Regions from separate parts of the Halomonas sp. PGE1 genome, predicted to be linked through region 1. Evidence: riboswitches for the same ligand, from Rfam matches in the RefSeq annotation. Region 1 holds a riboswitch; each other region holds the start of a gene.
What was found. Region 1 has a riboswitch for thiamine pyrophosphate ahead of thiM (hydroxyethylthiazole kinase). Riboswitches for the same ligand answer to the same signal wherever they lie in the genome.
Positions count from the first base shown of each region.

Region 2: it holds a riboswitch for thiamine pyrophosphate, as region 1 does, so the genes downstream of both, tenA (thiaminase II) here and thiM (hydroxyethylthiazole kinase) in region 1, are expected to answer to the same signal.
Region 3: it holds a riboswitch for thiamine pyrophosphate, as region 1 does, so the genes downstream of both, HIR79_RS16560 (sodium:solute symporter family transporter) here and thiM (hydroxyethylthiazole kinase) in region 1, are expected to answer to the same signal.

Region 1 covers NZ_CP053032.1:483,778-491,229, forward strand. The annotation lists gene HIR79_RS02320 (D-alanyl-D-alanine carboxypeptidase) at 1-159, shown strand, start outside; gene HIR79_RS02325 (DMT family transporter) at 286-1,161, shown strand; gene HIR79_RS02330 (metal ABC transporter permease) at 1,156-2,034, opposite strand; gene HIR79_RS02335 (metal ABC transporter ATP-binding protein) at 2,078-2,878, opposite strand; gene HIR79_RS02340 (metal ABC transporter solute-binding protein, Zn/Mn family) at 2,859-3,728, opposite strand; gene mntR (manganese-binding transcriptional regulator MntR) at 3,944-4,420, shown strand; gene thiE (thiamine phosphate synthase) at 4,553-5,170, opposite strand; gene thiM (hydroxyethylthiazole kinase) at 5,160-5,981, opposite strand; TPP riboswitch at 6,017-6,119, opposite strand; gene HIR79_RS02360 (C40 family peptidase) at 6,182-6,676, opposite strand; gene HIR79_RS02365 (DUF6482 family protein) at 6,741-7,085, opposite strand; gene gloA (lactoylglutathione lyase) at 7,292-7,452, shown strand, end outside.
Region 2 covers NZ_CP053032.1:1,419,818-1,427,269, reverse strand. The annotation lists gene HIR79_RS06735 (class I SAM-dependent methyltransferase) at 1-98, opposite strand, end outside; gene HIR79_RS06730 (glycosyltransferase family 4 protein) at 95-1,216, opposite strand; gene HIR79_RS06725 (6-pyruvoyl trahydropterin synthase family protein) at 1,249-1,647, opposite strand; gene HIR79_RS06720 (zinc-dependent alcohol dehydrogenase) at 1,649-2,677, opposite strand; gene HIR79_RS06715 (CDP-alcohol phosphatidyltransferase family protein) at 2,894-3,640, shown strand; TPP riboswitch at 3,683-3,818, shown strand; gene tenA (thiaminase II) at 3,905-4,573, shown strand; gene thiC (phosphomethylpyrimidine synthase ThiC) at 4,650-6,554, shown strand; gene HIR79_RS06700 (cytochrome b) at 6,645-7,226, shown strand; partial or broken gene HIR79_RS06695 (sugar phosphorylase) at 7,283-7,452, shown strand, end outside.
Region 3 covers NZ_CP053032.1:3,531,995-3,539,446, reverse strand. The annotation lists gene HIR79_RS16590 (sensor domain-containing diguanylate cyclase) at 1-43, shown strand, start outside; gene HIR79_RS16585 (LysR family transcriptional regulator) at 53-1,000, opposite strand; gene HIR79_RS16580 (CoA-acylating methylmalonate-semialdehyde dehydrogenase) at 1,220-2,719, shown strand; gene HIR79_RS16575 (sensor domain-containing diguanylate cyclase) at 2,852-4,699, shown strand; gene HIR79_RS16570 (peroxidase-related enzyme) at 4,810-5,397, shown strand; gene HIR79_RS16565 (HNH endonuclease) at 5,468-6,223, shown strand; TPP riboswitch at 6,319-6,429, shown strand; gene HIR79_RS16560 (sodium:solute symporter family transporter) at 6,419-7,452, shown strand, end outside.

The DNA.
Region 1 (7,452 bases):
GAGCTCTTCAATGCCCGGGTGGATATCGACGAGGTGAGCGGCTCCCAGGCCATCTTCCGCGCCCGGCTGGTCAACCTCGACGAGAACCAGGCCTATCGCGCCTGCCGCAACCTGGCGCGCGAGGGCATCGACTGCATGGTGATCAACGCCGGCCTCTGACCCGACCCCGCACGGCCTTGCCGCCTGCCGGCAGAGTCGCTAGCCTCACGGGACCACCACCCCGCCGCCCTCTGGTCGGCGGGGTGGTCGCTTTGGGTCCGCGGTTGCGTCGCGCAGGGAGGGAGCATGTCATCGTCATTCAAGGGAATCGGCTTCATGTGCCTGGGCGTGCTCTGCCTGGCCATCGGTGACGCCATCGCCAAGTGGCTCGGCGAGGTGCACTCGCCGCTGCAGATCATCTTCTTTCGTACCCTGGTCTCGCTGCCCCTGATCGCGCTGCTGGCCCACTTCGGTGGCGGCCTGATCAAGCTGCGCACGCGCCGGCCCAGGGTGCACCTGCTGCGCGGGCTGATCTACACCGGCACCATGGTCTGCTTCGTGCTGGGGCTGACCCTGCTGCCGCTGGCCGAGGCCACCGCCATCGCTTTCGTGGCGCCGCTGTTCGTCACCCTGCTCTCGGTGCCGCTGCTCGGCGAGCGCATCGAGGGGCCGGTACTGGTCGCCTCTCTGGTGGGCTTCGTGGGGGTGCTGATCGTGGTGCGCCCGGGGGGCGGGGCCTTCCATCCCGGCTCGCTGGTGCTGATCGGGGCGGCGCTCTTCTATGCGCTGATGATGATCACCGCGCGCCGCTGGGGTGGGCGCGAGCACCTCTGGGCCATGGTCTTCTACATGACCCTGGTGCCCTTCGTGATCACCGGCCTGGCGCTGCCCTGGGTGTGGCAGACGCCCCATCCCTGGCACTGGCTTGCCTTCCTGGGGTCGGGGCTGTTCGGGGTGGGGGCCACCGCCTTCATCACCCTGGCCTTCCGCCATGCGCCGGCGGCCATCGCCGCGCCCTTCGACTACAGCGCCATGCTCTGGGCGGTGCTGCTGGGGTGGTGGTTCTGGGGCGAGATGCCGGACCTCTGGGTCTTCGTCGGCAGCGCCCTGATCATCGGCAGCGGCCTGGCCATCGCCTACCGCGAGGGACGCACGACCCTCAAGCGGCGTCCGACCTCATGAGGTCGGGCGGTTGAAGCGCCATCGCCGCCAGCGGCGGGCGATCAGCCCGTGACGGGGCGCGGCGAGCAGGGCCACCAGGAAGAGCCCCGAGGCCACCAGCACGATGGCCCCCCCTGAGGCCACGTCTAGCCGCACCGACAGCACCAGGCCGGCGACCGCCGACACGATGCCGACGCCGACGGAGATCGCCAGCATGGTACCGAAGCGGTCGGTCAGAAGGTGGGCCGTGGCGCCTGGGGTGACCAGCATGGCCACCACCAGGATGATGCCCACGGTCTCCAGGCTGGCCACGATGGTCAGGGTCAGCAGCATGATCAGGCCGTAGTGGATGGCGCTGACGTTGAAGCCCAGTGCCTGGGCCTGCTGTGGGTCGAAGGTGTAGAGCAGCAGCGGCCGATAGGCCAGCCAGATCGTCAGCACGGCCACCAGGCTGGCCAGCAGGGTCAGCATCAACGCCTGGGCCTGCACGCCCAGCACGTTGCCGAAGAGGATGTGCATGAGATGCGTGCTGGTGGTGATCTTGCTGATGATCACGATGCCCAGGGCGAAGGCGGCGGTGAACATCAGGCCCATGGCAGCATCCGACTTGATGCGGGTGTGGCGCTCGATGGCGCCGATGCCAAGCGACGTCAGAGCGCCGGTCACGAAGGCGCCGACGAAGAAGGGCCAGCCCAGCAGATAGGCGATCGCGACGCCCGGCAGTACCGCATGGGAAATGGCATCCCCCAGCAGCGACCAGCGCTTGAGCACCACGAAGCAGGAGAGCAGCCCGCAGGTGGCTCCCACCAGCACCGAGGTGAGCAGGGCCCGCTGCATGAAGCGGTACTCGAAGGGGGCGGCCAGGCTGTCGGGCAGCAGGCCCACCGCCAGCATCAGTGCCGCCGTGAGGGCTTCGATAAGGCTCGTGGCGAGGTCGTCAAGCGGCAACGGGGGCCTCTCCGGCAGGCATGCGGGTGGCACCGACCGCCAGCCGGGCGAGCATGCTGTCCTTGAGCATCTCCTCCGGTGCTCCCATGCCTACCACGGTGCGGTTGATCAGCAGCACCTGATCGGCATGGCGACGAGCGCCTGCCAGGTCATGCGTCACCATGATGATGGTGGTGCCGGCGCGGCGCTGGCGCTGGAGGGCGGCCATGATCAGCGCCTCGCTGGGCGGGTCGATCCCGGCCAGGGGCTCATCCAGCAGCAGAATGGGCGCTCGCTGGGCCAGGGCGCGGGCCAGCATCACGCGTTTCTTTTGCCCACCCGACAGTGCGCCGATGGGCCGAGCGGACAGCTCGGTCATGTCGACGGCCTCCAGGGCCTCCTCGACGGCCAGCCGATGCTCGGGATTGGCCCAGTGCCTGGGCAGCAGGCGCCGCCATAGCGGGTCTTGACGCATCAGCCCGAAGCGGCCGGTCATCACGGTGTCGCGCACCGAGATGGGAAAGTCCCACTCCATGCGCTCCTGCTGGGCCATGTAGGCAATGCAGCCGGCCTGGCGCTGGGCCAGCGAGGGTTGGCCCAGGATCCTGAGCTCGCCGCGCAAGGGCGAGAGGCTGCCTACTACCACGCTTAGCAGGCTGGACTTGCCCCCGCCGTTGGGCCCCACGATGGCGGTCCACTGGCCCCGGGGCAGCGACAGCGAGATATTCTCGAGCACCGGCTCCTGGCCGTAGGCGGCGTAGAGCCCCTTGATCTCGAGGGCAGGGATGCCATCAGTGGCCGGACTCACCATTGGACTCTCCCAGCGTTTCGGTAAGCAGGCGGGCGTTGTGGCGCAGCATGCTGGCATAGTCGGGCGCCTCGCCGTCCGGCTCGCTGAGCGAGTCGACGAACAAGGGGCCGGCGATGTCGACCTCGGTCTCGCCGGCCACACTGCGTACATGGCGATCGGATATGGTGCTCTCCCAGAAGATGGCCGCAGGGCGACGTTCCTCGATGAGGTCCACGATACGCATGATCTGACTGGGCGTGCCCTCATCCTCGGAGTTGGTGCCCCAGATGCCGTCGTGCTCGAAGCCAAACGCTTCGGCGAAATAGATGAAGGCGGCCTCGCTGGTGATCAGCAGGCGCCGGTCATCGGGGATGGCCGCCATGCTCTCGAGCAGCTCGGCGTGCAGCTCATGCAGCGACTGGCTCAGGGCATCGCCGCGTGCACTGAAGTCCTCTGCCGCCTCGGGGCGTGCCTCGGCAAGCGTCTCGGCAATGACGCGCACGTATTCGGCGGCGGCGCGCGGGTCCATCCACAGGTGGGGATCGGCGTCGCCGGCATAATCGCCGGTCACGATGGGCCGGGTGGCATAGCCGCTCTCCTCGGCCAGGGCGACGACCGGTACGTCGCTCCCAACCGTGGCACGCACCTGGCCAATCCACTGCTCCAGGCTGTAGCCATTGAAGAACACCAGGTCGGCCTCCTCCAGGGCGATGAAGTTGCTGGGGATCAGTTCCCACTCGTGCACCTCCGCCCCCACGGGGGTCAGAGTGTCTACCCGGGCGTCGCCCCCGGCCACCTGCTGTACCAGGTCGCCGAGGATGGAAAAGGTGGTGACCACCCTGAGCGGGGACTCGTCGGCTTGCGTCGTCATCGAAAGGCTGAGGGCACAGGCTGCGATGAGCATCGGGCGCGGGCGAATCGGCATCGTCTTGGTCTCCGAATCAGGGTGATGTCCCGCTGCTGGTCGGGGCGTTTCAGCGGCGAGCGTAACACCCATATCTTAGCCAAGGCTAACTTGTAGGGTAATTGGAAATTCCTATCGGCGCTCAGTTGCTGCGCCAGGTAGACATTGGCTATATTGGCGCGATGAACGATACCCCAGCCGATGTGATGCCGGATCGCCTGAGCAAGGCGGATGCCCTGCCGCCTTGCGAAGAGCACGCGCGGCAGTATGCGGCCGTACGCAACGCCCACGAAACCGAGCTTCTCGAGGATTATGTGGAGCTCATCGGCGATCTGCTGAAGCATCAGGGGGAGGCCCGCGCCACGGATATCGCGGCGCGCATGGGTGTCAGTCAGGCCACGGTTTCCAAGATGGTGACGCGCCTCAAGGCCCACGGACTGGTCTCTAGCCAGCCCTACCGTTCCCTTTTTCTGACCGAGAGCGGCGAGGCAATGGCGGAAATGTCGCGTCGCCGGCATGCCATCCTGCTGCGCTTTCTACGAGCGCTGGGGGTCAGTGATCAAACGGCGCGGATCGACGCAGAGGGCATGGAGCACCACGTCAGCCAGGAGACTCTGGACATCATGCAGCGCTTTACCGAGGCGCACCGCGACGCCTGATCCGGACGTTTCGCCTGTCCCCTCGTTACGGCCGTCCCCGCTCCCTTCCGGCCGCCCCCCCCCCGCTCCCTTCCGACCGCCCCGGCGCCTCGGCCTCGAGTGCCCTGGGTTACCCCGGCACCGCGCCTGTGGTTATCGGCCGCCGCGGATTGCTCGCGCCGCGGCCTCCGGGTCGGGGCGGCCGCAGATCGCCGAGATCACCGCCAGGCCCTGGGCGCCGGCCTGGCGGACCGCCGCGGCGTGTTCGGCCTTGAGCCCGCCGATGGCCACCGCCGGCAGGGGGCTTGCCGTTGCCAGCCGGGCAAGCCCGTCGAAGCCCAGCGGCTCGGCGTGGTCGTGTTTGCTCGGGGTCGCGAAAACAGGCCCCAGCCCCAGGTAGTCAAGCCGCTCGGCGTCCACCCGTGCCATCTGCTCCAGCGTCTGCACCGAGAGGCCGAGCAGCGCCCGCTCGCCCAGCGCCGCGCGGGCGGCCGCCACCTCGCCGTCGCCCTGGCCGATATGCAGTCCGTCGGCGCCGCTCTCCACGGCCACCGCCAGGCGGTCGTTGATGATCAGCGGCACGCCGCTGCCGGCCAGGGCCGCCTTCAGCCGGCGTGCCTGGTCGATCATCTCGCCGTCGCTGGCGTGCTTGTCGCGCAGCTGGACCACGGTCACGCCGCCGCGCACCGCGGCCACCACGGTCTCCACCAGGCCGCGCTCGGCGCACAGGCCGGGATCGGTGACGAGGTACAGGGATAGGTCAAGTTTCATCGGTCATCTCCAGTCGCAGTCGGTCCCTCAGGGTCTCGCCATCCAGGGCGTGCAGGGCGTCTAGGAAGGCTACGGCGAAGCTGCCCGGCCCCCGGGCACTCTCGCCGGCGAGCTCCCCGGCCGCGGCGTAGCAGGCCAGCGCCGCCACGCTGGCCTCGAAGGGATGCTCGGCGCCGACCAGGAAGGCGGCCACCACCCCGGTGAGCGAGCAGCCCAGGGTGGTGACCCTCGGCATCAGCGGGTGGCCGCCACGCACCCGGGCCAGGCGGCGGCCGTCGGTGACAAGATCCACCTCGCCTGTCACCGCCACCACGCAGCCGATGCGCCGAGCCAGCCGCACGGCGGCCTGTTCGGCGGCCTCGGCCGGGTCGCTGCTGTCCACGCCGCGCCCGCCAGCCCCGCGGGCCTCCAGGGCGATGATCTCCGAGGCGTTGCCGCGGATCACCGTGGGCAGGCGCTCCAGCAGGCGCGCGCCGGTCTCGCGCCGGTAGGCGGTGGCACCCACCGCTACCGGGTCCAGCACCCAGGGCCTGCCGGTCAGACGAGCCGCTTCCGCGGCCTCGTCCATGGCGTCCACCCAGTGGGGCGAGAGGGTGCCGATATTGACCGTCAGGGCGTCGGCGAGGGCGGTGAACTCCGCGGCCTCCTCCCGGGCGTGGACCATGGCCGGCGAGGCGCCGATGGCCAGCAGCACGTTGGCCATGGTGTTCATGGCCACCAGGTTGGTGATGTTGTGGATCAGCGGGGCGCGCTCGCGCACCCTGGCCAGGTGGGCCGCAATATCCAGCGAGGAGGAAAGGGGGGTGCGCATGGGGCCTCCCGGGCGCGGGAGGTGCAGGCAGGCGAGCGCTGGGCTGCACGACTCCCTACGCCGGCATGATCCGGTTCAGGTTCCAAGGGTGCCTCTCAGCCGCGCAGCTGCTGCTGCGCGGCGCCCCTGTCGTGGTGATGATGCTGGTGTTCGATCATACGCGGCTGGAGGGGCCAGGCAAGGGGGCTGAGGTGAGGGGCTCAGGGCGCCACGGCGGCGGCGCCCAGGAAGCGCTCCTGCCAGTAGGCGATCTCCACCGGCGCCGTCTCCACCTGGCGGCCTCGGCCCGGGGCGTGGATCATCTGGCCGTCGCCGCGGTAGATCCCCACGTGGCTCGCCTTGCCGCGCCCGGCGATATCGAAGAAAAGCAGGTCCCCGGGGCGTGCCCTGGGGGCGGCGGGCAGGGCGCGGAACTGGTCGTCGGCGGTGCGCGGCACCGGGATGCCGGCGGCGCGGTAGGCCAGCTCCACCAGCCCCGAGCAGTCGAGCCCCGCGGGGGAGTTGCCGCCGAAGCGATAGGGGGTGCCCAAGGCGTTCTGGGCGGCGGCCAGGATCAGCGCCCGCTCGATGGAGAGCCCCTCTGCGGGAGCCGGGTCATGCACGGCCAGCTCCCGGCCGGCGCAGCCGGCCAGCAGCAGGAGCAGCGCAAGGGTCGCGGAGAGTCGCCAGGCGGCCGGACGGGGCAGGGTGGGCATGCGGGGAGCTCCGCAGAGACGGACATGCCTCTACATTAGCGCCTGCCGCCCGGCTCGGAAAGCTTCAGCGAAAGGCGATGCGGGTACCGTTGGCGAGCATCTCGTCCGGCGTCATCGCATGGCCCGGCACGCCGATCATCTCGTCGCCGCACTGGTCGGACCAGGTCAGTACGCCGTGGGTCAGGCCGAGCTCGCCGAGCTTGTCGCGAATCTCGCCGGTGCCCAGGAAGGTCAGGGTACGCCCGCTGGCATCCGAGAGCTCCGAGACGCCGGTGCCATGGTGAAGGCGCACCGTGTAGATGCCGTCCATGGACTCCACCTCGACGATGGGCGAGAAGCCTTGGGAGAGGGCGCGGGCCAGCTCCTTGAGGGTGATATGGTCACTCAGCTGATAGGCATGGGCAGACATGGGAATCTCCAGGGGTTGCCGGTTGCGGTCTTGTATAATCAATGTAGAGTTATTTGGGGGCTTTTGCTGCGATTGTTTCGCCATCACGGCTTCGTGTTTTAGTAAAGAAAGGTGTTGTACAAGATTGTCGCCGCCGGGGCTGGAAATTTTCTGCTGCTGTCCCCATGCTCAGAGGACGGTTTCCCCATGGCAGACAGGAGTCGCCCATGAGCTTCAAGGGTGAGCAACACCCCGGCGTCCAGACCCCCACCGCCGATAGCGCAGGCTTTCGCCTCAATCACACCATGCTGCGGGTGAAGGATCCCGAGAAGGCACTGGCCTTCTACACTCGGGTGTTCGGCATGCGGGTGCTGCGCCGCCTCGACTT
Region 2 (7,452 bases), 940 kb from region 1:
GCGTCGAGCGCCTCGCGGCGGGAGAGCCAGTCGGCGCTGAAGCGCTCGCCTGGGCGGGTGGCCTCGGCGTCGGACCGGGCGGGGGCGGGTAGCGTCATGGCGGGCTCTCCTCGGGCGCCTGGCCGGCGTCGGTTGGGTCGGGGGTGGGTGCGGGAGTGGGAGCCGCAGCGTCCTCCAGGGCCGCCAGGAAGCGGTCGCCGGCCTGCTGCCAGTCGCCCAGGTGGCCGCGGGCCTCCCGGGCGCCGCGGCGCAGCCGGCAACGCAGCGCGGCGTCATCGAGCCAGGCGGCCAGGGCCGCACCCAGGGCGTCGGCATCATCCGGAGGCACGGCCAGGCCGGCCCCCGGTGGCAGGGTGTCGACCAGGGCACCGCCGGTGGTGGTGAGCACCGACAGGCCGCGGGAGAGCGCCTCGGTGACCACCATGCCGTAGCCCTCGTAGCGCGAGGGCAGCACGAAGAGCTCCGCCCGGTGGTAGGCGGCGGCCAGCTCGGCGGTGCTGCGCTCCCCGGCCCAGTCGATGCGCCCCTCGAGGCCGTATCGGCGAGTGGCCTCGTAAAGCCGGGCGGCATGAGCGGAATCGCGCTCGGCGCTGCCGATGGCCGTCAGGGTCCAGTCGCGTTCCCCGAGGCCGGCCAGCGCCTTGAGCAGGACATCGTGGCCCTTGCGCGGGACCAGGGTCGCCACGCAGAGCAGGCGCCGGGGGCCGGGGGATTCGAGGTCCAGGGCGCTGGCCGCCAGCGGCACCGGCTCGACGCCAGGCTCGACCACGCGGAGCCGCTCGGGCGCCACGCCAAAACGCCCAAGGCCCCGGGCGGTGAAGCGGCTGGTAACGATCACCCGACGCGCCAGGGCCAGGGCGCGGGTCTCGCTGTCGAGCAGCGAGCGGCGGGTCGCCTCGTCCAGGCCGGTCTCGTCGGCCAGCGGATGGTGGACCAGGGCGATGATCGCCAGGCGATCCGCATGGCGGGCGATCACCTCGGGAAGCCCGCCCATGGCGAGGCCGTCGATGACCACCCGGGCACCGTCGGGCAGCGCCGCGAGCGCCCGGGTCATGCTGCGCCGGGCCAGGTCGTCCGGCACGGGAAAGCGCCCCTCGAGCCCCACCACCTCGACGCGGCAGCCCCGGGCCCTGAGCGCTTCGGCGATGCGGGCGTCATAGAGATAGCCACCGGTGAGCTGGCCGGGATCGCCGGCCACGATCATCGTGACGGGCATCGTCACGGGCCGGGCCAGAGTGGCGCTCGCCATCACAGGGGGCCCTCGAAGCTGGCCCAGGCGATATGGGATTCGTGGAGGGTCACGGTCATCGCCTCGAGCCCGCCGGCGCCCTCCCCCAGCCGCCCCAGCTGGATCGCCGTGGCCAGGCGCTCGAAGATCACCCGGGCCATGAACTCGGTGGTGGTGTTGCGGCCCTGGAACTCCGTCAGTTCATCGAGGTTCTGGAAGTTGAACTCGGCGAGCACCGCCTTGAGCGCCTCGCTGGCCAGGCCGATGTCCACCACCAGGTCATGGTCGTCGAGCTCGCGGCGCTGGAAGGTGACGTCCACCACGTAGGTGGCGCCGTGGGTCCGCTGGGCGGGCCCGAAGACCTCGCCGCGAAAGCTGTGGGCGATCATCACGTGGTCGCGAACGGTGAGTCGGTACATGTCAGGGCTCCAGTCGGTCGGATTCGGATCCGTCGGCGTCGAATCGGTCGGGCGAGGCATAGCGCAGCCGGTGGCAGAGCACCTCGCCGGCCCCGGCGGCCAGGCGAGGCATCAGGGCGGGCAGCTCGGAGAAATCGCTCTCGCCGCTGATCAGGGCGTCGAGGCGAGGGTCGCGCAGCAGCTCGAGCGCCAGCGCCAGGCGCCGGGCGTGGCCCCAGCGCGGCATGCGCTCGGCGGGCAGGCGGCCCACCTGGCTGCCGATCAGCTTGAGCCGCCGGGAATGGAAGGCCTCCCCCAGCGGCAGGCTCGCCTCGCGATCGCCGTACCAGCTCATCTCCACCACCCGCGCCTCATCGCCGGCCAGCGCCAGCGCCTGGCGCAGCCCCTCGGGGTTGCCGCTGGCGTGGATCACCAGGTCGTTGTCCCCCGGCGCCTCGCCGGCCAGGCAGAAATCGACGCCCAGGGCGCGGGCGAGCTCGGCCCGCCCCGGCGAGACGTCCACCAGACATACCCGGGTGCCGGGAATCGCCGCGCAGAGCCAGGCCACCAGGGCGCCCACCACGCCGGCACCGATCACCGCGATGCGGTCGCCCAGGCGCGGCTCGGCGTCCCAGCAGCCGTTGAGCGCGGTCTCCATGTTGGCGGCGAGCACCGCCCGGGCGGCGGGCAGACCCGCCGGCAGCGGCGTGACGGCGGCGGCCGGCACCACGTAGCGGTCCTGGTGGGGATGCAGGCAGAACACCTCCCGGCCCAGCAGCGCCGCGGGGCCTGCCTCGACCACCCCGACGCTGACATAGCCGTACTTCACCGGCCAGGGGAAGTCGCCGACCTGGAAGGGGGCGCGCATGCGCTGCCGCTCGCTCTCGGGCACCCGCCCCTGAAAGACCAGCGCCTCGGTGCCGCGGCTGATGCCGCCGAACAGCGCCCTCACCCGGACCTCCCCCTCGCCGGCGGCGGGCAACGGCTCCGCGCGCAGTTCACCGTGACCCGGGGCCAGGGTCCAGAAGGCGGTGGCGGTGTCGACGGACATGGCGGCTCCAGCGGTGAGGCGGGCGAATACTTCTACAATAATGGTACAGTAACATGCAAATGAACAATTTTATCGCTGCCGGCGGCCCAGGGCGGTGCCGACTGCTAGTGTGGTGGTCATGAGCCCATCGCGTTCAGCATAGCGGCTATGCCTCGCCACCATGGCCGTCGACAACGGCCATCGACAGCGGCGATCGACAACCATCAGGGAGCCCGGATGCCCTCTCCTCTCTCATCCCACCCGCCTGCGCAAGGGCCCGCCGAGGCGACGCGGCCTTGGCGCCTGGCCATGGAGCTGGCGCTGGGCGGTCTCACCCTGCTCGGGCTTCTGGCCTCGCTGGGGCTGGTGGGGTCATGGGTAGCGCCGCTGGCCATCGCCACCTACCTGGGGATGGCGGCCCTGCTGTGGCGCGCCCTGCGCCGCCGCCCCATGCGCCAGGGCGGGCTGGGCGCGGCCAACCGGGTCACCCTGGCGCGAGGCGTGCTGGTGGCCCTGCTGGCCGGCACCCTGGCCGACCCGGCCCTGCTGGCCACCCACGGAGAGTGGCTCTTCGCCCTGGCGCTGGTCGCCCTGGCCCTGGACGGCGTGGATGGCTGGGTGGCTCGACGCACCGGCAGCGCCAGCGCCGTGGGGGCCCGCTTCGACATGGAGCTCGACGCCTTCTTCATCCTGATGCTCTGCCTGGCGCTGCTGCTGCTGGAGCGCGTCGGCCCCTGGGTGCTGGCCATTGGCGCCATGCGCTACGCCTTCGTGGCGGCGAGCTGGCGCTGGCCCTGGCTCGCCGGCGAGCTGCCGGACAGCCTGCGCCGCAAGGCGGTCTGCGTGTGGCAGGTGGCGGCGCTGATGCTGGCTCTGCTGCCGGCCACGCCCGGCCTGATCGCCACCTGGCTGGCCGCCACCGCCCTGGCGGGGCTCACCCTCTCCTTCGCCGTGGACGTGCGCTGGCTCTACCACCATCGATAAGCCTCGGGGCTGGCAAATGCCCCCGGGCCTGCTAGAGTGGGCCTTCGCTTGACGGGGTGCCGGTGGAACCGGCTGAGATCGCTATACGACAGTGCGCCACACCGGCGCGGTCGTCACGGCGGGGCCCGTTGAACCTGATCCGGTTAGTACCGGCGTAGGAATCAAGCGGCGGCCTCCCCCGGCTACCCCCGTGTAGCGCGCCCCCCAGGCCCCACTCCCTCCCTCGCCCGCACTCCGGATCGTCACCCGACAATCGGAGGCAAGATGGGCTACCGCTTCAGCGACCTCACCGCCGCCTGCCAGGACGACTGGCGCGCCTATATCGAACACGACTTCGTGCGCGGTCTCGCCGAGGGCACCCTCGAGGAGGGCGCCTTTCGCCACTACCTGAAGCAGGACTACCTGTTTCTGATCCACTTTGCCCGGGCCTACGCCCTGGCCGCCTACAAGAGCCGCACCCTGGACGACCTGCGTCAGGCCCATGAGGGGCTCAAGGCCATCGTCGACCTGGAGCTGGGGCTGCACGTGGGCTACTGCCGCGAGTGGGGCATCTCCGAAGCGTCCCTGGCCGAGCTGCCCGAGGCCCGCGCCACCATGGCCTATACCCGCTACGTGCTGGATACCGGCAACCGCGGCGACCTGCTCGACCTGCACGTGGCCCTGGCCCCCTGCCTGGTGGGCTACGGCGAGATCGCCGACTGGATCAACGCCCGCGCCGAAACGGTCCGCGGCGATGCCAACCCCTATGACGCCTGGATCGCCATGTACGAGAGCGAGGAGTTCCAGGCCGCCCGCCGCGCCGAGGAGGCCTGGCTCGACGCCCGCCTGACCGACGTCACCCCGGCGCGCTTCGCCGAGCTCACCCAGGTGTTCCGCGACGCCACCCGGCTCGAGATCGATTTCTGGCAGATGGGGCTGGACCGCGCCCTCTAGCGCCGCCGCCCCACCACACCCCTGACACCCAAGGCCACTCCCCCCGACAACAACAGCCACGACAAGGATTCACGCCATGAGCAAGACCGCCCACTTCCTCGCCGAAACCGCCAAGGTCGACGAGGCCGCCATCCAGCCCCTGCCCGGCTCGCGCAAGGTCTATGTGGAAGGCTCACGCCCCGATATCCGCGTGCCCTTCCGCGAGATCTCGCTCTCGCCGACAAAGACCTCCGGCGCCGACGAGGAGAATCCGCCGCTGCTGGTCTACGACACTTCCGGCCCGTATACCGATCCGAATGCCGAGATCGACCTGCGCCGCGGCCTGCCCGAGCTGCGCCGCGCCTGGATCGAGGCACGCGGCGATACGGAACAGCTCGACGGCCCCACCAGCGAGTACGGTAAGCGCCGCGCCAACGACCCGACGCTCGCCCAGCTGCGCTTCGACCTGACCCGCACGCCGCGGCGCGCGAAGGAAGGGAAGAACGTTACCCAGCTGCACTACGCCCGCCAGGGCATCATTACCCCGGAGATGGAGTTCATCGCCATCCGGGAAAACCAGAGGCGGCAGGCGCTCTCTGCGAAGTACTCAGGCACCGAAGAGGTGGAGCGCATCCTGGGCCACCAGCACCCGGGCCAGGGCTTCGGCGCCCGGCTGCCCGAGGAGATCACCCCGGAGTTCGTGCGCGCAGAAGTCGCTGCCGGCCGGGCGATCATTCCCTGCAACATCAACCATCCGGAATCGGAGCCGATGATCATCGGCCGCAACTTCCTGGTGAAGATCAACGGCAACCTCGGCAACTCCGCGGTGACCTCCTCCATCGAGGAGGAGGTAGACAAGATGACCTGGGGCATCCGCTGGGGCGCGGACACCATCATGGACCTCTCAACCGGGCAGAACATCCATGAGACCCGCGAGTGGATCCTGCGCAACTCGCCGGTGCCCATCGGCACCGTGCCGATCTATCAGGCGCTGGAGAAGGTCAACGGCGTGGCCGAGAACCTCACCTGGGAGGTATTCCGCGACACCCTGATCGAGCAGGCCGAGCAGGGGGTGGACTACTTCACCATCCACGCCGGCGTGCTGCTGCGCTACGTGCCGCTCACCGCCAAGCGGGTCACCGGCATCGTCTCCCGGGGCGGCTCGATCATGGCCAAGTGGTGCCTCTACCATCACCGTGAGAGCTTCCTCTACGAGCACTTCGAGGAGATCTGCGAGATCTGCAAGCGTTACGACGTGGCCTTCTCCCTGGGCGACGGCCTGCGCCCCGGCTCGGTGGCCGACGCCAACGACGAGGCGCAGATGGCCGAGCTCAAGACCCTGGGCGAGCTGACCAGGATCGCCTGGAAGCACGACGTCCAGGTGATGATCGAAGGCCCCGGCCACGTGCCCATGCATCTCGTGAAGGAGAACATGGACAAGCAGCTCGAGTACTGCGACGAGGCGCCCTTCTACACCCTGGGCCCGCTGGTCACCGACATCGCCCCGGGCTACGACCACATCACCTCCGGTATCGGCGCGGCCATGATCGGCTGGTTCGGCTGCGCCATGCTCTGCTACGTCACGCCCAAGGAGCACCTCGGCCTGCCCAACAAGGACGACGTCAAGACCGGCATCATCACCTACAAGATCGCCGCCCATGCGGCGGACCTCGCCAAGGGCCACCCGGCCGCCCAGCGCCGCGACAACGCCCTCTCCAAGGCGCGCTTCGAGTTCCGCTGGGAGGACCAGTTCAACCTCGGGCTGGACCCGGACACCGCCCGGGAGTACCACGACGAGACCCTGCCCAAGGACTCCGCCAAGGTGGCCCACTTCTGCTCCATGTGCGGGCCGAAGTTCTGCTCCATGAAGATCAGCCAGGAGGTGCGAGACTATGCTCGGGATAACGGCCTCGATGGCGATCAGGAAGCGGTGATGAAGGGCATGGAGGAACAGGCGGAGAAGTTCCGCCAGAAGGGCAGTGAGCTCTACCAGGAGGTGTGAAGGTGGTGTAAGCCAGGCGCATGCAGCGCACTCAACGCTGAGTTTGGCTAGGCTGTAGCGGTGCCCCACCTCGATTCCGGGAGACGCCCCATGTCTGAGTTGGAATTGTCAGAGACGGACCGCTACGCCTACCCTCACCGCGTGCTGCACTGGCTGGTGGCCGCGGTGCTGCTGCTGTCGCTGGCCAGCGGCCTGACCCTGGGGTTTCTCGGCTTCGAAGGGGCCATGGAGCGCCTGGGCCGGGCCGGCACCGACTTTCTCTACACCTCCCACAAGTCCCTCGGCGTGGCCCTGCTCGCGCTGATGACCCTGCGGGTGATGACGCGGCTGCTCTATGTGGTGCCCGACCATGACCCGCCGCTGCACCCCTTCCAGCGCATCCTAAGCACCGCGGTGCACCACCTCCTCTACCTGGCGCTGCTGGCCCAGCCGATGCTGGGCTGGGCCGCCACCGCCAGCGGCGACTTTCCGGTGCAGTTCCTGCACTGGCACCTGCCCGGCATCGTGCCGGTGAACGAGGCGCTCTCGGAGCGGCTGTTCGAATGGCACGGCTGGCTGGGCTGGGTGATCCTCGGCCTGATCACCCTGCACATCAGCGGTGCGCTCTACCACTGGCTGATCCGTCGCGACGGCGTGATGGCACGCATGAGTCTCTTCGATCCGGATCGTTAGCGCTGGCACGCTCCCTGCATGGATCGGGCAATGCCCGATCCGACAGGAGCCCGACCATGCCCGACCGTCCGACCTTCACCCCCTCCCTGGCCACGCCGCTCGACGCCGCGGCCTTTCAGAGCCGCGCCCGTGAGCACCTGGCGATGCTGTACGGCCCCCGCGCCGACGAGGTGCTGCGCCGGCTTACGACGCTGCTGGCCCATCAGGCGCCGCCGGCCCCCTCCCC
Region 3 (7,452 bases), 860 kb from region 1:
CCAGGGGCGCAACGGTGTAGTGGTGCACGCCGAGGAGGCCTGATCTGCGGCCTCAGCCCACGGCGGTCGGTATCTCGAGCTCGCGGGCCTCGCCCATCAGGAAGTCGCGGTTGGCCTCCAACGCCTCGCGCAGGAAGTCCCACAGCAGGCGTACCCGGGCCAGGCGGCGCTGCTCCTGGCGGGCGGTGATCCAGAACTGGCGGTCGATCGCCACCTCGTCTGCCAGCACCCTGACCAGTGGCCCGCTGCTTTCCGCCATGAAGCAGGGCAGCACGGCCAGGCCCGCCCCGTGCAGGCAGGCGGCGTGCTGGGTGGTCACGCTGGTGCTGCGCATGGCGAAGTGCGGCCCGGGATGGCCGACCACCGCGGGGTCGAGCAGCGGCTCCAGATAGCTGAGCTGCTCGCTGAAGATCAGATCGTCCACGTAACCGACCAGCCGGTGCTCCCCCAGCTCGGCGAGGCGCCCGGGCGCGCCGTGGCGCTCGAGGTACCCCTCGCTGCCGTAGAGCCGCAGGCGATAGTCGCACAGCCGCGAGATCACCAGCCCCGGGCTCACCGGGCGCTCCACGGTGATGGCGAGATCCGCCTCGTGGCGGCTCAGGTTGACCACCCGGGGCAGGGCGAGCAGGTCCAGGGTCACCCCGGGGTGGCGGCTGCAGAAGGCCGAGAGCAGCGGAGCGATCACCCAGGTGCCGAAGCCCTCGGTCACCCCCAGGCGGATCTGGCCGCTGATCTGGTGGTTCTTGTCGGTGAGGCTCTCGCCGGCCTCGAAGGCGTGGCGGGCCATCTCCTCGGCGTGGGCGAGCAGCTGCTGGCCCGCCTCGGTGAGGTGGTAGCCGTGGGTGCTGCGCTCGAAGAGCTGGGTGTTGAGCTTCTGCTCGAAGCGCCGGGTGCGCCGCGACAGGGTAGAGTGGTCGAGCCCCAGGCGGCGGGCGGCATCGGTGAGCCGCTGGCTGCGGGCCACCTCGAGAAAGATCTGGATATCCTGCCAGTCGAGCATGGGGGCCTCGCCGAAGATGGGAGTCGGGTTTGCTTGTGCATGAATGCACAAACAATGTGCCCGAGTGCCCGTTGTCACACCATCCGACCTCTGGATAGACTCGTTTCTATCACCTTCCGTGTTTTTATACACACAAAGTCTAATGCCAGGGTGATCCACGGCAACGTCAACAACAAGCCGATCCCCCGGGCAGCGACAGCACAGAGAGGAGCACGCCCCATGTCAGTCCGCGAAATCCCCATGATCATCGACGGCCAGCCCGTCCAGTCCCAGAGCCAGGAGTGGCGCGACGTGGTCAACCCGGCCACCCAGGAGGTGGTCGCCCGGGTGCCGTTCTGCACCGCGGAGGAGGTGGAGCGCGCCGTGGCCAGCGCCAAGGAGGCCTTCAAGACCTGGCGCAAGGTGCCCCTGGGCAAGCGCATGCGCATCATGCTCAAGCTGCAGGCGCTGATCCGCGAGCACACCGACGAGCTGGCCGCGCTGATCACCGAGGAGCACGGCAAGACCCTGCCCGACGCCGTGGGCGAAGTGGGCCGCGGCCTGGAGGTGGTGGAGCACGCCTGCTCGATCACCAGCCTGCAGCTGGGCGAGCTGGCCGAGAACGCGGCAAGCGAGGTGGACGTCTACACCATGCACCAGCCGCTGGGCGTGGGCGCCGGCATCACTGCCTTCAACTTCCCGATCATGCTGCCCTGCTTCATGTTCCCGCTGGCCATCGCCACCGGTAACACCTTCGTGCTCAAGCCCTCCGAGCAGGACCCGAGCTCCACCATGCGCCTGGTCGAGCTGGCCCACGAGGCAGGCATCCCGGCCGGCGTACTCAACGTGGTCCACGGCGGCCCGGACGTCGCCAACCAGATCGCCGACCATGCCGACATCAAGGCGCTCTCCTTCATCGGCTCCACCCACGTGGGCTCGCTGCTCTACAACCGCGCCGCCGCTGCCGGCAAGCGCATGCAGTCGATGATGGGCGCCAAGAACCACTGCGTGATCATGCCCGATGCCAACCGCAGCCAGGCCATCAACAACCTGCTCGGCTCCGCCTATGGCGCCGCCGGCCAGCGCTGCATGGCCAACTCCGTGGTGGTGCTGGTGGGCGAGGCCCGCGAGTGGCTGGAGGATATCGTCGAGGGCACCCGCAGCATGAAGGTGGGCCCCGGCACCCAGACCGACGCCGACCTCGGCCCGCTGGTCTCTCCCCAGGCCAAGGAGCGCGTCGAGCGGCTGATCACTGCCGGCGAGAAGGAGGGCGCGAAGCTGCTGGTGGACGGCCGCGGCTACCAGGTCGAGGGCTACCCGAACGGCAACTTCGTCGGCCCGACCCTGTTCGCCGACGTGACCCCGGAGATGAGCATCTACCGCGAGGAGATCTTCGGCCCGGTGCTTTGCGTGGTGACCGTCGACACCCTGGACGAGGCGATCGAGTTCATCAACGCCAACCCCAACGGCAACGGCACCTCCATCTTCACCAACTCCGGCTGGGTGGCGCGCCGCTTCGAGACCGACATCGACGTGGGCCAGATCGGCATCAACGTGCCGATCCCGGTGCCGGTCGCCTACTTCAGCTTCACCGGCTCCCGGGCCTCCAAGCTGGGCGACCTGGGCCCCAACGGCAAGCAGGCGATCGCCTTCTGGACCCAGACCAAGACCGTCACCGCCCGCTGGTACGAGCCGGAGAACGTCTCCAGCGGCATCAACAGCACCATCTCGCTGAGCTGATCACCTCCGCTCGGTAACGACAGGGCCCCGCCTCGAGAGAGGCGGGGCCCTGTGCGTTGATGGCCTTCGACCGGATGGTCAGGCAGAACTGCTAGAGTGCAGGCATCGTACGGATACGATACCGGAGCTCTCGTGACTCGCCCATTTCCCCGCCTGCCGTCGGCCCTGGCCGCCTGGCTGCTGCTTGCCTGCCTGCTGGCCTCGCCGGCCCGGGCCGCGCTCGATGTTGCCGACCCTTTCGATGGGCTCAACCTGGGCCCGCAGGTGCAGCTGCTGGAGGATGTCGATCGCGAGTTCACCATCGACGACCTGCTCTCCCGGGATGACGACCTGCCCTGGCGGTCCTCAGAGCAGGAGACCCTCAACTTCAGCTTCTCCGACTCTGCCTGGTGGCTGCAGGTGGAGCTCGTCAACGCCAGCGAGGCGCCGTTGAGACGCCTGCTGGAGCTGGCCATGCCGCTGCATGACTATCTGGACGCCTGGGTGGTCGACGAGGCGGGGGAGGTGGTCGCCGAATGGCAGACCGGCAACCGGCGTGCCTTCGACACGCGCCCGGTGGCCCACCGCACCTTCGTGCTGCCCATCGTGCTGCCGCCCGGCGAGACGCGCCGCGTGATCCTGCGGTTGGATACCCACGATGGCCTCTTCGATGCCACGCCGCTCTACCTGCTGAGCGACGCCAGTTTCCTGCAGAAGGCCCAGCGCGAACTGATGGCCTTCAGCCTCTACTTCGGCGCTCTGCTGGCGCTGATGATCTTCAATCTGCTGCTGTTCCTGGCTATCCGGGAGCGCAGCCTGCTGCATTATGTGGTCTACCTCGGCACCTTCTTCGTGCTGATGTTCGCGGCGCGGGGCTTTGCCTACCAGTACTGGTGGCCGAACTGGCCGACCTTCAACAACCAGATGCTGCCGCTGACCATCGGGCTCTTCGCCGTCACCCTGGCCAGTTTCAGCAGCAGCTACCTCAACCTGCGCCGGCACGCGCCGCGACTGTCATGGGGGCTGCACGGGGTGGCGGGCCTGTGCCTGGCGAGTGCGCTGCCGGCGCTGCAGGGGCACTACGCTCCGGTGTTCCGCGTCATGATCCCCGCCGCCATCCTGCTCTCCCTGTTGATGCTCTCCGTGGCCGTGTGGCGCAGCTGGCTGGGCGACCGCCTGGCACAGATCTTCCTTGTGGCCTGGTGTGTGCTGCTGGTGGGGATCGCGCTCTACTTCCTGCGCGTGGCCGGGGTGCTGCCCTATAACGTCTTCACCGAGTACGCCGTGCAGGCGGGCTCGGGCATCGAGTTCCTGCTGCTGGCCTTCGGGCTGGCCTACAAGATCAACCTGCTCAAGAACGAGAAGCTCGCCGCCGAGCGGGCCACCCATGAGCTGCAGCGCTCGCACAACCAGCGGCTGGAGGCCGAGGTGGATGAGCGCACCCGTGAGCTCGAAGCCGCCAACCAGCGGCTCGCCGCCATGGCCCGCACCGACCCCTTGACCGGGCTGCTCAACCGCCGCCAGTTCCATGAGCTCGTTGATGCGGAGCTCCTGCAGCGTCGCCGCAGCGGCCGGGCGCTGCTCTTCGCCGTGATGGATATCGATGCCTTCAAGGCCTACAACGACACCTACGGCCATCAGGCCGGTGACGAGGTGCTCAGGCGTGTCTCCGCGCTGCTGCAGCAACATTTCCGCCGCGCTGGCGACCGTCTGTTCCGCCTGGGCGGCGAGGAGTTCGGCCTGCTGCTGGAGGTCGATACTCTGGACCAGGGCCGGCATGTCATGGAGGCCTTCCGTCAGTCGTTGGAGGACCTCGCCATTCCCCACGTGCAGGCAGAGGGCGGAGTGGTCACCGCCTCCTTCGGGCTGGTCTGCTGCAATGACTTCCAGAGGGTGCCGGATGCCGAACGGCTCTACCGGGAGGCCGACGAGGCGATGTACCAGGCCAAGGACCGCAATCGCAACCGGGTGGTGACCCGGGCCATCCTCGGCGAGACGTGAGCGGCGCTCGTGGCGCTCGTGGCGCTTGCGACGATCGTCCGCATGGACAGTCACTTGACGCTGACGTTAACTGGAGGTTTCCAACAACAACCACAACGCCAGGAGCCATCATGACCGCGCCCATCAGCCGCTTTCCCATCCCCGAGTCGATCCAGGACCTTCCCGAGGACATCCGCGACGCCATGCTGGCGGTGCAGGAGAAGGCCGGCTTCATCCCCAACGTCTTCCTGATGCTGGCCCACCGCCCGGCCGAGTTCCGCGCCTTCTTCGCCTACCACGACGCCCTGATGGAGAGGGAGGCCGACACCCTCACCAAGGCGGAGAAGGAGATGATCGTGGTGGCCACCAGCGCCCGCAACCGGTGCCTCTACTGCGTGGTGGCCCACGGTGCTCTGGTGCGCATCTACAGCAAGGACCCGCTGCTGGCCGACCAGGTCGCCATCAATCAACGCGTCGCTGGCCTCAGCGAGCGCCACCGGGTGATGCTCGACTTCGCCATGCACAGCGGCCTGGAGGTCGGCGAGCTCACCGACGAGTGGCAGACCCGCCTGCTGGAGGTCGGCTTCACCCAGGACGACATCTGGGACATCGGCGCCATCGCCGCCTTCTTCGGCATGTCCAACCGCCTGGTCACCCTCGCTGGCACCCCGCCCAACGAGGAGTTCTACCTGATGGGCCGGGTGCCGAGGGAGAAGTAACGTCGTTGGCATCCAGAAGGGCTGCCGGTACGCTCGAAGATGAAAAGGGGAATGATGCGAGGCATGTTCAGTGGCAGAGCGTAAGGCATGGAGCGACCAAGACCGACTGCAGGCGCTGGCGCTCTACTGCCGCCTGAGCTTCGGTCAGTTGCATCGCGAGCGGCCCGAGGTCATTCACCTGGCCGAGCAGATGGGCCGCTCTGCCAGCTCGGTGGCCATGAAGCTCTCCAACTACGCGAGCCTCGACCCAGAGGTACGGGCGCTGGGCAAAAAGGGGCTGTCGGGTGCCTCACGCCAGGATCGCCTGCTGTGGGAGCGCTTTATCGCCGACCCGAAGAGTGTCGCCGCCGAGAGTGAGTCGGCCTGGGTAGAGCTCGATCCCTGTGGCGATAGTGCCGAGGCAGATGAGGATTACACCGGCAGCGAGGCCTATGCCCTGCAGCGACGGCGTATTGGGCAGTCGCTATTCCGCAAGGCCGTGATGGTGCGCTACGACACGCGATGCGTGATTACCGGGCTTCGTCACGAGGATCTACTGATTGCGAGCCATATCGTGCCTTGGCAGGCGCGCCCAGAGTCTCGCCTCGATCCCGCTAATGGGCTCTGCCTCAACGCGCTCCATGACCGCGCCTTCGATAAGGGACTGCTGGCCATCGACGACCGGGACCGCATTCGCATCTCTCCTGAGCTGACCGGCGCGGCCCCCAACGGCCGGCTCAAGGCGCAGCTCCATGACCTCGAGGGCCAGCCCTTGATCCTGAGCCCTCGCGCCTTTCCGAACCGAGACTATCTCGCCTGGCACTTCCGGGAGTGCTTCCGACGCTGATACCCCCGGCGACCCCTGGCCGCCGGCCCATGGCCTCGCTATGATGCCTCCGGCCCGTCGTGTCGCCGACAGCGGCGGGCCCACACAATTCATTCACTTGTCGCCAGGGGAGTCCCGCCGCATCCGCGGGGGCTGAGAGGGCCAAGCGCCGACCCTGGAACCTGATCCGGTTCATACCGGCGGAGGAAGCGCGACATGCCTTACCTGACGTCTGCCGTGCTCGGCGCGGCGCTTCTGTGCTTTGCTTTCCTGGGCCTGCGGGCCCGCCGGGCCGATGGCCTGCTCGATGACTACGTCACCGCCCGCAACTCCCAGGGCGCCCAGGCCATCGGCCTGTCGTTCCTGGCCTCCAGCATGGGGGCCTGGATCCTCTTCGCGCCGCCGGAGATCGGCGCCTTCGTGGGGCCGGTGGCGCTGGCCGGCTACGCCATCGGCTCGTCGCTGCCCTTTATCGTGCTGGGGCTCTACGGCCCGGCGATCCGTCGCCACCTGCCGCAGGGGCGCAGCATCGGCGAGTTCGCGGAGTCCTGCTACGGCGCCGGGGTGCGGCGCTGGGTCTCCTTCGTCTCGGTGGCCTACATGGCGATCTTCCTGGCCGCCGAGCTCACCGCCATCGGCGCCATCGCCGCGCTGCTCTCCGACGTGCCGCCGGCGCTGGTGATCCTCGGGGTGGCGGTGGTCACCCTGGTCTACACCACCCTGGGCGGGCTGCGGGCGAGCCTCGCCACCGACCGCTGGCAGGCCTGGCTGCTGCTGGCCCTGCTGGTGCTGGTGGGCGGCGTGGCCTGGTGGTGGCTGCCGCCCATGCCGGCCGAAGCCGTGATGCCCTCCATTCCCACGAGCAGCGCGCTCTCGGTGGCGCTCACCCTGGTGATCGCTGTCACCGCGGCCAACCTCTTCCATCAGGGCTACTGGCAGCGGGTGTGGGCCGCCGAGGATGACCGCGCCCTGGCCCGTGGGGCCCTGCTGGGCGGGGCCAGCAGCCTGCTGGTGGTGATGGCTATCGGCGGGCTCGGCATCGTGGCGGCCATGCATGCGCTGCCGCTCGGCGAGCCGCCGATTCCCTTCTTCGCGCTGCTCTCCGCCGCGCCGGCCTGGCTGGCGCTGCCGGCCCTGGTGCTGGCGGTGACCCTGGTGGCCTCCAGCGTCGATACCCTGCAGAACGCCATCGCCTCCATGGCGGTGGCCAGCTCCGGCCGGCGCGGGCTCTCGGTGCGGGCGGCGCGCCT